4 regions of the Devosia salina genome follow, and region 1 is predicted to be linked to each of the others. Evidence: predicted binding sites of a transcription regulator. Region 1 holds the regulator's gene; each other region holds the start of a gene.
What was found. The regulator PhoB, encoded in region 1, activates phosphate uptake and scavenging genes when phosphate is short. The targets are predictions, from matches to a motif close to TGTCATNNANCTGTCAT.

Region 1 (3,762 bases):
TGGTGTCATCCTGGGTCATCTTCGCATCCGGAAATGCTTTTCCTGGGGTGTTGCCACAGTATGCCGAAACGGTCGCGGTCGGTTCGGAAAAGCTTTTCCGAAGTACATCATCACGAAGTGCCTTTCAGCGCAAGTGGGTTTTGTGGCGCCCGGTTCGGGCGCGTGCTGGTCGGGCTGCGACCGGGAAAGGCCCGGGACATCAAGGGCAGGGCATACACAGGTCCATGCCCCAAGGCTTGAACTCGAATGCTGCTTTTCGTTTCCGGATCAAAACCGCAAGATCGGTCGAGCGCGCCGGTCCAGGTGGGGTCTAGATGGGGTCGCCACGGAACGAGAGACGATGACGACTGCTCTTGAAGACTATCAAGCCCGGATGCGACGGGTGCTGGACCATATCGACCGGCATCTCGAGGAAGCGCCCGACCTCGAAACCCTGAGCAGGGTTGCGGCTTTCTCGAAGTTTCATTTCCATCGCCAGTTCACGGCGATCTTCGGGGTGCCGCTGCATCGATATGTGCAACTGGCGCGCATGAAGCGCGCTGCGCAGGAGCTGATGATCAAGGACGCACAGAGTGTCACCGACATCGCGATGGATGCCGGTTACGAAGCGCCCGACGCCTTTGCCCGCGCCTTTCGGCAAAGGCTGGGGCAAACACCGTCCGCGTTCCGCAAGTCTCCCGACTGGGAGGCGTGGCTGTCGGCCTTCGGGCCGCTGGACACTGCAAGGAGCAAAATCATGCAAATCATCTTTGACCACACGGACGTCATGATCCGCGAGGTGCCGCCCACGCCGGTGGCGATCATGGAGCATCGCGGAAACCGCAGCGGGCTGGGAGACACCTTCGACCGTTTCCGCGCCTGGCGCCTGGCTGCGGGCCTGTCGCCGGAAACCAGCCCGACATTCATGGTGTTTCGTTCGGAGCGGGAGCCCGCCGAGCCGGACGCCTACAGCATGGATATCTGTATCGGAACAGACCGGCAGACTCTTCTGCCCTCGCGCGCATAGGTTTGGTTGACCAGTTCAGGCGTTGGCCGCAAACCGCTCGTCGAAGGCGTAGCCGGCGCCGCGAACGGTGCGGATGGGATCGGTTTCCTTGCCGCGGTTGATGGCGCGGCGGAGGCGGCCGATATGGACGTCCACGGTGCGCTCGTCGACATAGACATCATTGCCCCAGACGCCATCGAGCAGTTGCTCGCGCGAATAGACCCGGCCTGGGTGGCGCATGAGATATTCGAGCAGGCGGTATTCGGTGGGGCCCAGATGCACGTCGCGATTGGCCCGACGCACGCGATGGGTGGTGCGGTCGAGTTCAAGGTCGCCAACCTTTAGGGCGGCGGTGACCAGATTGGGATTGGCGCGGCGCAGCAGGGCATGGATGCGGGCGACCAGTTCGGGCACCGAGAAGGGCTTCACGACATAGTCGTCAGCTCCAGTCGAAAGGCCGCGCACGCGCTCCTCTTCCTCGCCGCGGGCGGTGAGCATGATGATCGGCACGCGGGCGGTTTCCTCGCGGGCGCGGAGGCGCCGACAGAGCTCGATGCCCGAGATTTCGGGCAGCATCCAGTCGAGCAGGATCAGGTCAGGCAGCTTTTCGGCAATGGCGTGCTGGGCCTCGTCGCCGCTTTCGGCAGTGACCACGCGGAAGCCTTCGGCCTCCAGATTGTAGCGCAGCAGGATGGCGATATCGCCTTCGTCTTCAACCACAAGAATGGTGGCGGGCATGGATGTGCTCCGTCGGTCGGCGTCCAGTTGGAGCCGATGGGTTTTCTGTGTTCCCATTCCTCCTGAGGGGAGGGATTAGGGGTGGGTGTTCAAGCGCGCTCTCAGTTTGGATGCACCGGTAAGTGGATTGGCCGGAACCCCCACCCTCGGTCCCTCCCCTCAAGGGGGAGGGAGGCGATGAACATTCCCTCTATGATTAAGCCTTGATCTGCTGGCGCTGCAGCTCCTGGACATCGCCGGTGAGCTGCTTGCCCGTTGCCAGGTAATAGGCGCGCTCGGCGATGTTGGTGGCGTGATCGCCGACCCGCTCCAGGCTCTTGGCGCAGAACAGCAGGTGGGTGCAGGCGGTGATGTTGCGCGGATCCTCGAGCATGTAGGTCAACAGCTCGCGGAACAGCGAGGTGTACATGGCATCCACCTCGTCGTCGCGGTTGCACACTTCCACCGAGGCGGCCGCCTCGCGATTGCCATAGGCGTCCAGCGCGTCCTTGACCTGGCGCAGAACCAGCGCGGTCATGTTCTTGACGCCATTGTAGAAAGTCGGCTGCAGATTGAGGCCCTCGAGCTTGAGCGAACGGCGGGCCAGTTGCTTGGCCATGTCGCCGATGCGCTCGAGATCACTCGCCACATGGATGGAGGTGATGATCGCGCGCAAATCGCTGGCCATGGGCTGGCGGCGGGCGATCATGGAGACTGCCATCTCGTCGATATGACGCTGCATATCGTCGATACGCTGGTCGGCGATGATCGTCAGGTCCGCCAGTTCACGGTCCAGCTTGAGCAGGGCGCGGGTGCCGTTCTCGACGGCCTGCTCGACCTGGCCGCCCATCTCGGCAATGGCCTGGGCCAGCGCGAGCAGCTCTTCATTATAGGCGGTGACGATGTGGTCGGTGCCGGTATTGGGCATGGTCTTTGTCCTCGTCCCTCTCGCCTTAGCCGATGCGGCCCATGATGTAGTCCTGGGTCTGCTTGTTCACCGGATTGGTGAAAATGTCCTCGGTATCGCCCTGCTCGATGAGATTGCCCAGGTGGAAGAAGGCGGTCTTCTGGCTGACGCGGGCGGCCTGCTGCATCGAGTGGGTGACGATGACGATGGTGTAGTTCTCGCGCAACTCGTCGATCAGCTCTTCGATGATGGCGGTGGCAATCGGGTCGAGGGCCGAGCAGGGCTCGTCCATCAGGATGACCTCGGGCCCGACGGCGATGGCGCGTGCGATGCACAGGCGCTGCTGCTGGCCGCCGGAGAGGCCGGTGCCGGGTTCGGAGAGGCGGTCCTTGACCTCCTCGAACAGCCCCGCCTTGCGCAGCGAGGAAATCACGATCTCGTCGAGCTCCGCCTTGTTGCGGGCCAGGCCATGGATGCGGGGACCATAGCCGACGTTGTCGTAGATGGATTTGGGGAAGGGGTTGGGCTTCTGGAACACCATGCCGACACGGGCGCGCAGTTCGACCACGTCGAGGTCGGGGGCATAGATGTCCTGGCCGTCGAGCTCGATGCGGCCACCGACCCTAGCACCTTCGATGGTGTCGTTCATGCGGTTGATGCAGCGCAGGAAGGTTGACTTGCCGCAGCCCGAGGGGCCGATAAAGGCGGTGACGGCGCGGTCGGGAATGTCGATGGAGATGCCATGCAGCGCCTGCTTGGTCCCGTAGTGCACGGTGACGTCGCGGGCCGTCAGGCGGATGGGATGGTCCATCATTTCGGCGGGGTTCATGGTCTGGTCCAGGGTCTTGGAGGTCACTTTTACCTTGCCGGCAAGAACGTCCATTTCAAGTCTCCTCAAGCGCGCTTTTCAAGGCGCGAACGCAGGAATATGGCGATGGCGTTGAGCACGATCATAAGGGCCAGCAACACCATGATGGCAGCCGATGTGCGCGCTTCAAAGAAGTTTCGGTTTTCGTTGCCCTGCCAGAGATAGATCTGGACGGGCAGGGCCGTGGCCTGATCGAGCGGAGTGGCCGGAACTGCGGCCACGAAGGCGTTCATACCGATCAGCAGGAGCGGTGCGGTTTCGCCCAGCGCCTGGGCGACGCCGATA
Region 2 (3,762 bases), 860 kb from region 1:
TGCGCATGGGGCGCGGCGCGGTGATCGAACTGGATGCGACCGAGCACGATCCGCTGCGCATCTATGCCAACAACACGCTGATCGCCAAGGGCGAGGTCAATGTGGAAGAGGGGCATTTGCGGGTCTTCGTCACCGAGAAGGTGCTGCGTTTCGGATAGGGGCACAGAGCCGGTTTGCCGGCCTGATGGTGACATCTCCACAGGGACGGGAAAATTCCCGATTATCCGCTTGTGGTTATCCAAGAGCTTTGCTACACCCCCACTCGCTTCGGGGCCCCGGCACCGAAGCTTCTACCACACTCGTGCGGTCGTGGCGGAATTGGTAGACGCGCAGCGTTGAGGTCGCTGTGCCGCGAGGCGTGGAAGTTCGAGTCTTCTCGACCGCACCAGTCATCTTCGGGATGACAAAACAAGAAGCTGCCGCAAGGCGGCTTTTTTGTTGTCTGGCTGCTAAAGCGGGGTTTGCTGATGTTGCAGCAGCCGCCATCCCTCTCCGGTTTCGAAATAGGTCGAGGTGCAAAGCGCCTCATAGGGCGCAGAATTTGGGCGTTGAGCGCTGGCGCGATAGGCGAGTGACAGGACGCCGGGGGCGGGACGGGCCTCGGCGCGGTCCGACATCGATACGGATTGCCAGCGCGGCGCGTGCCGCAGACTTTCCACGATTTCCGCGTTTCGCATGATGCCCATGGGCGCAAAGACCATTAGGCAATCGTCGGCCATGATACGCTCGAAGGCATCGGCGCCTTCAAGCCACAAGGCCTCTTCGGTCGTCCAGAGACTGTTCATGCCACATTCTCCCGTTTCGGGACGAACACAGGTGGTGGCTGTTCGGTTCCGGGATCAGGCGTTGACCCTGTCACGCACCTCCACCTTAGGCACCCTGAACCCCATGGCGATCCAGGCAGCGAGGAGCTTTGCGTAAAAACCGGCGGTGACCATGCCGCCCGAGGGCAGGGAATCATCGAGGGTGGTGCCTTCGGGAACATCGCCGGTCTGGGTGCGAATCTCCATCTGTGGGCGCTGGGCTTCTGGCCAGAGGCCGGCGAAGAGGCTGAGCCAGTGGCCGCCCTGGAATTCGGTGAAGACCGGCGTGTTGCAGCAGATGGTGACGACGCGGCGCGTGGGAGCCGAATCGTTCAAACGGAATTCGGCGAGATTGGCGGTGCCGTCGGGGAAGCGGACACGATCCTTGCGATAGAGGATGTAAGGCACGCCGCCGCTTGCATCGGTCAGCGGAAAGGCCGGGGGCAGGGCGGAAAGGCGTTGCGCGGCCGTGCGGCACGACGTGCAGTGGCATTCGGCGGTAATCAGCGGCGCGCCCGTTACCTCGATGTGGAACTGGCCGCATTGGCAGGCGAGGGTGGTGGTTTGCACCATGGTCGGCTTTCCCTTTCGTCAGGTGTCGATGCTCTGGTGACGTGCGGGCATTGCTGGTTTCGACACGATGGCGGCGATTGCCGGACCCGGCAAGGCCGGGCGCGCGATGTTCAAACGAACCTTGTCCACAAGCAAAGCGCGCCGTCATCGAACGGTCACCGAACCTTCAAGTGAACGTCAAGCAGGCTCACTAGAGGGAGCGGGCAGGCCGATGCCCCAGCGGGATGGCGGCTTGTGCGCCCAAGGTTTCGGTTTGTTTCGGACGGTTTCGTCTCTCCGTTGCCGGCGCTCACACCAAAACAGGTCTGGCTGGAGCCGGGCGCCCCGTTTCGGGTTCGCGCCGGCCCATTGGGAGACAAAGATGAAGACTTTGAACCGCGTGGGCCTTGCTGCCCTTTCGCTGATGCTTTCCACGTCGGTGGCCTTTGCCGCGACCGAAGTGACCTGGTGGCACGCCATGGGTGGCGAACTGGGCACCAAGCTCGAGGAAATCGTCGCCGGCTACAATGCCAGCCAGTCCGACTATGTCGTGACCCCGGTCTACAAGGGCTCCTATGCCGAGACCATGACCGCCGCCATCGCCGCCTTCCGCGCCGGTGAGCAGCCGGAAATCGTGCAGGTCTTCGAAGTGGGCACCGGCACGATGATGGCCGCCAAGGGCGCTGTCTATCCGGTCTACCAGCTGATGGCCGACATGGGCGCCGAATTCAATCCGGCCGACTACCTGCCGACCGTCGTCGGCTACTACACCGACACCGAGGGCAACATGCTCTCCATGCCGTTCAACTCCTCGACCCCGATCCTCTACTATAACAAGACCGCCTTCGAGAAAGCCGGCCTTCACCCGAACACCCCGCCGGCCACCTGGGAAGACCTGGAAGCCTATTCGCGCAAGATCATGGAATCGGGCGCGGCCAGCTGCGGCTTCACCACCGGCTGGATTTCCTGGGCGCAGTTGGAAAACTTCTCGGCCTGGCACAACCAGCCCATCGGCACGCTCGAAAACGGCTTTGGCGGCCTCGACACCGAGCTGACCGTCAACGGCCCGCTGCAGGTCAAGCACTGGGAAAACCTCAAGAAGTGGCAGGACGAGGGCGTGTTCTCGTATGGCGGCCCGGGTGGCGGCGCTGACGCTCCGGCCACGTTCTATACGGGCGAATGCGCCATGTACATGAACTCCTCGGCCTCGCGCGCCGGCGTGCTGGCCAATGCCAAGGACTTCGAGGTCGGCTTCGGCATGCTGCCGCACTATGCCGATGTGCAGCCGCAGAACTCGATCATCGGCGGCGCCACGCTGTGGGTGCTGCAGGGTGCGGACGAGGCCCAGTACAAGGGTGTCGCCGACTTCTTCACCTACCTGTCCTCGCCCGAAGTGCAGGCGGGCTGGCACCAGTTCTCCGGCTATCTGCCGATCACCCAGGCTGCCTATGAGCTGGGCCAGAGCCAGGGCTATTACGAAGCCAATCCGGGCTCGGACGTGGCCATCAAGCAGATGACCCTCAATCCGCCGACCGAGAACTCCAAGGGCCTGCGTTTCGGCAATTACGTGCAGATCCGCGACGTGATCGACCAGGAATTCCAGGCGCTGCTGTCGGGCGACAAGTCGGCCCAGCAGGCTCTCGATGACCTCGTCAGCCGCGGCAACCAGATGCTGCGCGACTTCCAGGCCGCCAACCAGTAAGGCGCCTCACAAATGATCGGGCAGGGCTGCGATGCGGCCCTGCCCATTTGTCTCATCGGGGACCTAAACGTTCCCGCGGATCGGGTCGATGGATACCAAACGCACAGTCTTTCCCGCCAAGGGGCTGCCCTATTTGCTGGTGGCGCCGCAGCTGATCATCACGCTTCTGTTTTTCATCTGGCCGGCCGGCCAGGCGGTCAAATCGTCCTTTGAACGGGAAGACCCGTTCGGCCTGTCGACCAGCTTCGTGGGCCTGCTGCACTATGCGCGGCTGTTCCAGGAACCGGCCTATCTGGCCTCGATCGGTCGCACGGCAGTGTTCGCCCTTGCGGTAACTGCGGTGTCGATGGGCCTGGCGCTGATCCTGGCCGTGGCGGTGAGCCGGCTGGTCCGTTCGGCGACCGCCTATTCGACCATGCTGCTCTGGCCCTATGCGGTCTCGCCGGTGGTGGCGGGCATATTGTGGTGGTTCCTGTTCAATTCCTCCACCGGCATCCTGCCCTATATGCTGAGCTTTTTCGGCGTCGACTGGGACCACCAGCTCAACGGCACGCATGCGATGATCCTGATCATCGTGGCGGCGAGCTGGAAACAGATTTCCTACAATTTCCTGTTCTTTCTCGCGGGTTTGCAGTCGGTTCCTCAATCGCTCAACGAGGCGGCGGCGATCGACGGGGCAGGGCCGTTCAAGCGCTTCTGGACCAT
Region 3 (3,762 bases), 630 kb from region 1:
CGTCGTCCTCGCCCTCGAAATACTGGGCCGAGCGATAGGTGAAGTGGTGCAGCGACGCGCGCTCCATGGGATGCATGGAGGCGTAGATGCGCACATTGGCGGCAATGTTGGAGAACTTGCCAATGGTCGCATAGGCGATCTGGGTGCCGCCCACGCAATAGGAATAGTCGCCCATGCTCGAATAGGCGACATGGCAGTGCGCGCCCACTTCGGTGTAGCGGCCCAGGGTGGACTGGGTGACTTTCGCCGTTTCGTGGATGAAGGGCGTTTCGCTGAGCTTTTTCATGGCATTCTCCTCAAGCGGGCTGACGAAGCAGGTCACGCAGTAGCGCCACGAACTGGGCTCCGGCACGGTCGAGCTGACCGGAATTGTCGATCTGGACGGTGCCAGGGGGCAGGCGGAAGCGCGCGCCGCGCTCCATGCGCCGCACAATATCGTCCCCGGTTTCGCGCCCGCGTCCGGAGAGGCGACGGGCGATGACGTCGGGTTCGGCCGTGACCTCCACAACCAGAGCATTGGGATAGCGTGCGAGCAGTCTGGGCAGCACGGCCCGCGATAGATTGGCGATGACGACCCGGCCGGCCGCGAGATCGTCCTCCAGCGCAATGGGCAGGCCATAGCTGAGGCCATGCGCCTCCCAGCTCAGGGCAAACGCACCGCGCTGTTTGGCAGCAGCAAATGCTTCGGGTGTCATGCTGTCGTGATCTTCGCTACCGCCATCAGCGGCGCGGGTGACCACGCGGCGCACCACCCTGACCGCCTCGGCCAGATGGTCGCGGGCGAAATTGATCAGGCTGTCCTTGCCGGCGCCACTGGCCCCGACCACTGCGACGAAGGCGCCGGTCATAGCACCCGCCTTCCCTGGCGCCAGACTGTGCGCACGATGGGAATGCCATCCTCGATGCGCAGCTGCACGAGGTCGGCGCGCTTGCCCAGCGCGATCTCGCCGCGATCATCCAGTCCCGCCGCTTCGGCCGGACGGCGGGTGACCAGGCCGATGGCCTGCGGCACATCGATCGCTGCTTCGTCGACCAGGCAAAAGGCGGCCTGCAGCATGGAGAAGGGGATGTAGTCGGAGGACAGGATGTCGAGCAGGCCCGCCGCGGCGAGGTCGCGCGCCGAGACATTGCCCGAATGCGAGCCGCCGCGGACGACATTGGGGCCGCCCATGAGAATGGCAAGGCCCGCATCCTGCGAGGCCTTTGCCGCCTCCATGGTGGTGGGAAATTCGGCAATGCTGATGCCCAGATCCAGCGCGGCGTCGACATGGGCAGCGGTTGCGTCGTCGTGGCTGGCGAGGACTATGGACCGCGCATGGCTGAGTTCGGCCAGCGCCTTGCGGTGGCGATCCGCATAGGTGATCGATTCGAGCGTACGGCGGGCGATGAATTCGGCCAGCTGGGTGTCGCTCATCTTGAGCTTGCCCTGGTAATAGGCGCGATAGGCGTCGGGATTGGCGAATTGGCGCTGGCCCGGGGCGTGGTCCATCAGCGAGGCCAGCCGGACCAATTCATGGTCCATGATGGCCTCGAACGCCTCGAGGCAATCGGGGGCCGAGACCTCGCAGCGCAGGTGAATGAAATGATCGGCGCGCAGGCGCCGCGCCTCGACCCCGGCCGTTATCGCCGCGGCCAGGATGCGCAGTTCGGCGGCGCCCATATCGGCATGTTCGTCAGTGCCGACGCGAATGGCGTCGAAAACCGTGGTGATGCCGGAGGCGGCAATCTGCGCATCATGTGCCTGCACGGCTGCAATTGGGTGCCAGCGCACTTTCGGCCGCGGCGCATAGTGGGTTTCGAGATGGTCGGTATGGAGTTCGACGAGCCCCGGAATGAGGTAGTCGCCCTCGAGATCCAGGCCACGTGTGCTGGAAGAACCGATGTCGGTGATGACGCCGCCGGCCATTTCCACGGCGCCCTCCATGACCCTGTCGGCCAGGACGATGCGGGCATTGGTGAGCACGGTCTGGTCAAGGCCGATGGCGGTCATGTTGCGTCTCCTCGGGCGTCTCCTTGGCCCATCCCCTACTCACGCTCTGTGACAGGCAAACGACATCGGCGGCGACATTCGAATGAGTCGACGCAGGATTGTCGCAGGACGGCGCTACCGTCATTTCAGTGTCACTTCGGCTCGCTAGAACCAGCTCATTCGAATGAGTTGACGATATGCGAAACCAAGGACATTCCTGGGAAGAAACCCGGGACCGGATCAGCGAAGAAATCACCTCGGGGCGGTTGGCGGCCGATACACGGCTGCCGTCAGAGCCCGAGCTGTGCGTGCTCTATGGCGTGCGCCGCCACTCGCTGCGCAAGGCCCTGGCGGCGCTGGTGAGCGAGGGCAAGCTGCGCGTCGAGCATGGACGGGGCACCTTTGTCGAGCGCGCGCCGCTCCTCAATTACGTGATCGGCACGCGCACCCGCTGGCACGAAAACCTGATGAGCCAGGGCCTGACATCCTCGGGCGAAACGCTGGCGGAGATGAAACTTCCGGCCAGCAATCGCGTGGCTGCCGCCCTGGGGATCGACAAGGACGCGCCAGTCTTTGCCCGTTCGTGGCGGGGCTTTGCCAATGACCTGCCCATCTCCATGGGTTGGGCCTATCACGACGCGACGCGCTTCCCGGACCTGCCGGAACGCCGACGCGACACGCCATCCATCACCCAGGTCTACCGCTCCTACGGCATCCTCGACTATCGCCGGCAGCGCACCACCGTGTTCACCCGCCTCGCCTCGGAACACGAGGCCAGCATGTTGATGCTGCGGCCCGGCCAGTCCGTGCTGGTGGTGCAGAAGATCGACGCGGATCTCGATGGCAACCCAATCGGCTTTTCCGAAGCCGTCTGGGCCGGCGACCGCGTCCAATTCACCTTTGAAACCGACCAGCCAACGGTCATGACGGAAAGACACAGCGATGTTCAATGAAACCCCTTCGGGTGGGCCTGGGCACGGCGAGATGCTCGACATTCTCGCCCGCGCCCGCCCCGACCGCCTCAAGCAGCATGCCGAGGCGCTGCTCAACGACATGGGCGAGATCACCGTCGTGGCCAATCGCACCGGCCTTGTGATGGTGCCGATGCGCGACACCGTGCAGAACGTCGATTTTCATCTGGGCGAAGTACTGGTGAGCGAGGCCCAGATCACCGACCCGGCCGGCCAGGTCGGCTATGGCATGGTCACCGGTCGCGACCTTGAGCGCGCCATGGCCATGGCGGTGATCGATCTCAGTGTTGCGGCCCGCGGCCGCGATGACGCGACGGCCCGCTTCCTTGCCGAAGAGAAGACGCATCTCGACCATGTCGATGCCGAGCGCATGCGGCAGGTCGAAGCGACCCGCGTTGAAATGGAGACCTTCTGATGCTGACCGTCGCTCCTCCCGACGCCGTCGAGTTGCGCTCGAACGCCACGTTCGAAGCCCTGATGTGGACTCTCTCGCGCCCCGGCGATGTCCGCACTTTGCCCGAGGCCGGTTTCGGCGCCATTGTCGAGACGCTGGTTGACCTCGAGTGCAGCGCCTATGCCGATACGCCCGCCATGCGCGAACGCATTTTGGCCAGCGGCGCAACGCTGGCCGAGGGGATCGGCAATGCCGACCATGTGTTCCTCGCGACCCTCGATGGCGCCGAGATTGCCCAGATCAATTGCGGTAGCGCGCTCTATCCCGACGATGGCGCGACGCTGGTCGCGGCCGTGGCCCATTCCGGCCAGCGCGTGCGGCTTTCCGGCCCCGGCATCAAGGACACGACCGAAATTGCGCTGGCCGTG
Region 4 (3,762 bases), 1.6 Mb from region 1:
GCCTCCTGCCATTCTCGTGTCCATCGACATCGTCAGCCGGCTGGCCGATGTGATTGCCAAGACCGGCGGGTTTTCCCTGGCCATGCTGGCCACGGACCAGCAGCAGATTGCCGACGCGTTTGCCGGACAGGTTCCACCCGAAAAGCGTTTTGCGGATGGCGGGTGGGAGGCGTGGCCATCGGGACAGCCCAAGCTCAGGGGCGCGGTAACGGCACTCGACTGCGACGTGATCGGCGCCATGGAAACCGGTACGCATGTCTTGTTTGCGGGCGCCATCGTGGACGCCGAGACCGATACCAGCCGCAGCCCTCTACTGTGGCACAGGCATGGCTACCAGGCCCTGCACGGGGTCGACTGACCGCAGGCGAGATGCCACACTGCAAGACAGGTGATTTGGCGCAACGTTTGCCGCCCTTCGCCGTTTAACCCGGAGAACGGGGATCGACCTTGCCACGCTATTACTTCCACTACCGCACCGATGACGCCCTGATCCGCGACGACAAGGGCAGCGAACACGCCAATCTGGAGGCAGCCGAGCAGTCGGCGGCCGAGATGGGGCGCGCGATCATCGAAAAGGTGGCGGGGGAAGGCGGCGAAATGGATGCGCCACGCTCCATCGAGATCACCGATGCCAGCGGCAAGGACCTGCTCTATGTGGTGTTCTGGGCGGGACCACAAATCGGCGACGGCTCGGCAACGCCCATCGAACCAGCCACGCTGCATTAGGCGCCCGCCGCTTGAGGAGCGGCGGGACACCTTGGAATGACCGCCTAGAAATTGCCCTCGAAGACCTGGTCGAAAATGCCGCCTTCATCGAAGAAGCGTTGCTGCACCTGACGCCAGCCGCCAAAATCATCGACACGCCTGAGGTCCAGATCGGCGAAGACCGAGAGGGCTTGCGGTTCAACCGCGCTGGGATCGGCAGGGCGGAAATAATGGCTGGCAGCCAGTGACTGCCCCTCGGGCGAGTATAGATATTCGAGATAGGCCTGGGCCAGGTCCCGCGTTCCACGCGCATCCACATTGGCATCGACTATGGCGACGGAAGGCTCGGCCAGGATCGACACGGAGGGGGTGACGATCTCGAACTTGTCGGCGCCGAGTTCGGCCAGGGTGAGCAGAGCCTCGTTTTCCCAGGCGATCAGCACATCGCCAAGGCCACGCTGGGCAAAGGTGATCGTCGCTGCACGCGCGCCGGTATCCAGCACGGGCACATTGCTGAACAGGCGGGCGAGATAGTCCCGGGCCGTCTCCTCATTCCCGCCCGGCTGCGCCAGGGCCCAGGCCCAGGCGGCCAGGACATTCCAGCGCGCCCCGCCCGAGGTCTTGGGATTGGGGGTAATCACCTGCACGCCATCGGCGACAAGGTCGTCCCAATCCGCAATCTGCCTCGGGTTGCCCTTGCGCACCAGGAAGACGATGGTCGAGGTGTAAGGGGCATTGTCATGGGGCAGCGTGCCGCGCCAGTCGGACCGGATCCTGCCGGTGTGGTCGGCAATGGCGTTGATGTCGCTTTCGAGCGCCAGCGTCACGACATCGGCGGGCAGGCCTTCGATGACTGAGCGGGCCTGGGCGCCCGAACCACCATGGGTGGTCTGAACGGCGACGGCCTCCCCGGTCAGCGCCTGCCAGTGGGTGACGAAGGCCTGGTTGAAGGCCTCGTAGAATTCCCGCGTGGGATCGTAGCTGACATTGATCAGCGTGCGCGACTGGGCCGCGACAGTGACGATTGTACTGAACGCCAAAGCGGCGACCAGGCCGGCACAGGCCAGGATGCGAGCAGCAGTTTTCATCGGAAACCCTCCCGTTGATGACCCTAATACGCTACCAAATTGGTATAGTATCGCAAGGCGCGGGTATGTTGCGGAGGACGGGCCGCAGGAAATATCCATTGCGCCATGATGGGCTGGATGAAAAATCATTTTTGCCCACAGGGCGCGGTGCAGGCTGAGAATGAAATTCTTTTCGGATAAAAGGCGTCATACTTCAGAAATGCGCCGCACCTGTACTTTCGGAAATGGAAACATTCTTTGGCGAAAATGAAAATGGCGGCCGATTGGCCGCCATTGCTGACGTTTTTATATTGGTGAATGCTGGATCAGAACGACATGCCGACATGGACCGTGACGACAAATCCAAAGAACAGGGCGGCGATGAGCGCCGCATAGGAAACGTACTGAGACAGTTTGGGCATGCATGCACCTGCGTTGTGACGTAGGCAAAGACTACCAGATTGATAGAGTTTAACAAGTGGTAAACCAACCCCGGACCCGTCCGCAAGGGAAACGCTTTGCCGCGTTGTGACGATTTCATGAAATAAAGCTGCCGGGGGCGCCTGCCCACCCTGCCGGCATTCAACCCAAGGGGTACAGACAGTGTCATCTGCGCCGCCTAAGGTAGCGCCATGCGAGTCACAGGGAGCAGGGCATGACGACGGCGGTTGAGGCGCAGTATCGTGAACGGGCGCGGTCCAGGGCAAGTGACAATGAAAGCCTCCTGCTGTTCCTGAGCCGGGCCATTGCGGCCATCGACCCCGACGATCTTTCCCGCCAGGACCCGGATGCCCTTATCGATGCGCTCGCGACCAGCCATGGGCGGCTGCTGTCGGGACCCGTGGATTCGACACGCGTGCTGGCGACGCCACCGGTGGTAACCGGGGCCCCGCTGGTGCTCGACATCCTCTCGCCGGACATGCCCTTCATCGTCGACAGCGCCCTGGCGGCGCTGCGCGCCATGGGTGGCGCCATCCGCCTGTTCGCGCATCCGGTGCTGCGCGTGGCCCAGGGGCAGGTCGTTTCGGAAGGCGGCACCGCGGTCAGCGTGCTGCATATCCAGAGCGATCCAGTCGCCGATCCGGATGCGCTGGTTGCCGAGCTGGAGGCGACGCTCAAGGACGTGGCCAATGCGGTGGGGGACTGGCAGCCCATGCTCGACCGCGTCCGGCGCGCTACGGCGGGGCTCGACGTGCTCAAGCCGGCGCAGCGTGAGGAAGCGGCGCGCTTCGTGGAATGGCTGATCGAGCACAATTATACCTTCCTGGGAATGCGCGAATATCGGCTTGAGGGGGACGAGCTGGTGCCGGTTCCCGGCACGGGCCTGGGCATCCTGCGCGACGAAGATCTGCGGGTGCTGCGGAGCGGGCCGCATTATGTGGAAAGCACGCCGCAATTGGTGGCCTTCGTGCAGGGGCCCGATCCGCTGCTGGTGACCAAGGCTAATGTCCGCGCCCGCGTCCATCGGCGCGCCCATATGGATTATGTGGGCATCAAGCTGTTCGGGCCGGACGGCAAGGCGAATGGCGAATTGCGCGTGGTGGGCCTCTATACGGCGCAGGCGCTGGCGACGCCGCATACGGAAGTGCCGCTGATCCGCCGCAAGATCGCCGAGGTGATGCGCCAATCGGGTGTCGATCCGCTGGGCCATGCCGGGCGCACGCTGCTGGGCGCGCTGGACAGCTATCCACGCGACGAATTGTTCCAGATCGACACGCCGCAACTGGCCGAGTTCGCCGAGGCTATTGCCGGGCTCTACGACCGGCCGCGGGTGCGCGTGCTGCCGCGCATCGACCGGTTCGACAATTTCGTGTCCATTCTCGTCTATGTGCCGCGCGACCGCTATGACGGCAATGTGCGGGCCCGGATCACCCGCTATTTGGCCGATCTCTATGACGGGCGGGTCTCGGCCTATTATCCGCACTTCCCTGAGGGGGAACTGGTGCGCCTGCACGTAATCATCGGGCGCAATGGGGGGCCGACGCCGCAG

Region 2: a site for PhoB is predicted at 1,519-1,535, ahead of ugpB (sn-glycerol-3-phosphate ABC transporter substrate-binding protein UgpB). Genes of this name have one in related genera too.
Region 3: a site for PhoB is predicted at 2,109-2,125, ahead of phnF (phosphonate metabolism transcriptional regulator PhnF). Genes of this name have one in related genera too.
Region 4: a site for PhoB is predicted at 2,301-2,317, ahead of K1X15_RS05490 (NAD-glutamate dehydrogenase). Genes of this name have one in related genera too.

What each region holds. Positions count from the first base shown of each region.
Region 1 is NZ_CP080590.1:2,802,485-2,806,246, reverse strand. Features, by position in the region: gene K1X15_RS13720 (LacI family DNA-binding transcriptional regulator) at 1-19, opposite strand, end outside; partial or broken gene K1X15_RS13715 (AraC family transcriptional regulator) at 341-979, shown strand; gene phoB (phosphate regulon transcriptional regulator PhoB) at 1,022-1,723, opposite strand; gene phoU (phosphate signaling complex protein PhoU) at 1,920-2,630, opposite strand; gene pstB (phosphate ABC transporter ATP-binding protein PstB) at 2,656-3,438, opposite strand; gene pstA (phosphate ABC transporter permease PstA) at 3,504-3,762, opposite strand, start outside.
Region 2 is NZ_CP080590.1:1,939,404-1,943,165, reverse strand. Features, by position in the region: gene K1X15_RS09330 (FliM/FliN family flagellar motor switch protein) at 1-158, shown strand, start outside; tRNA gene K1X15_RS09325 (tRNA-Leu) at 304-388, shown strand; gene K1X15_RS09320 (DUF4440 domain-containing protein) at 450-785, opposite strand; gene K1X15_RS09315 (GFA family protein) at 840-1,376, opposite strand; gene ugpB (sn-glycerol-3-phosphate ABC transporter substrate-binding protein UgpB) at 1,738-3,057, shown strand; gene ugpA (sn-glycerol-3-phosphate ABC transporter permease UgpA) at 3,146-3,762, shown strand, end outside.
Region 3 is NZ_CP080590.1:3,429,732-3,433,493, reverse strand. Features, by position in the region: gene K1X15_RS16855 (DapH/DapD/GlmU-related protein) at 1-286, opposite strand, end outside; gene phnN (phosphonate metabolism protein/1,5-bisphosphokinase (PRPP-forming) PhnN) at 297-848, opposite strand; gene K1X15_RS16845 (alpha-D-ribose 1-methylphosphonate 5-triphosphate diphosphatase) at 845-1,990, opposite strand; gene phnF (phosphonate metabolism transcriptional regulator PhnF) at 2,167-2,922, shown strand; gene phnG (phosphonate C-P lyase system protein PhnG) at 2,912-3,355, shown strand; gene phnH (phosphonate C-P lyase system protein PhnH) at 3,355-3,762, shown strand, end outside.
Region 4 is NZ_CP080590.1:1,160,400-1,164,161, reverse strand. Features, by position in the region: gene K1X15_RS05505 (flavin reductase family protein) at 1-358, shown strand, start outside; gene K1X15_RS05500 (DUF6894 family protein) at 448-726, shown strand; gene K1X15_RS05495 (sulfate ABC transporter substrate-binding protein) at 771-1,793, opposite strand; gene K1X15_RS05490 (NAD-glutamate dehydrogenase) at 2,428-3,762, shown strand, end outside.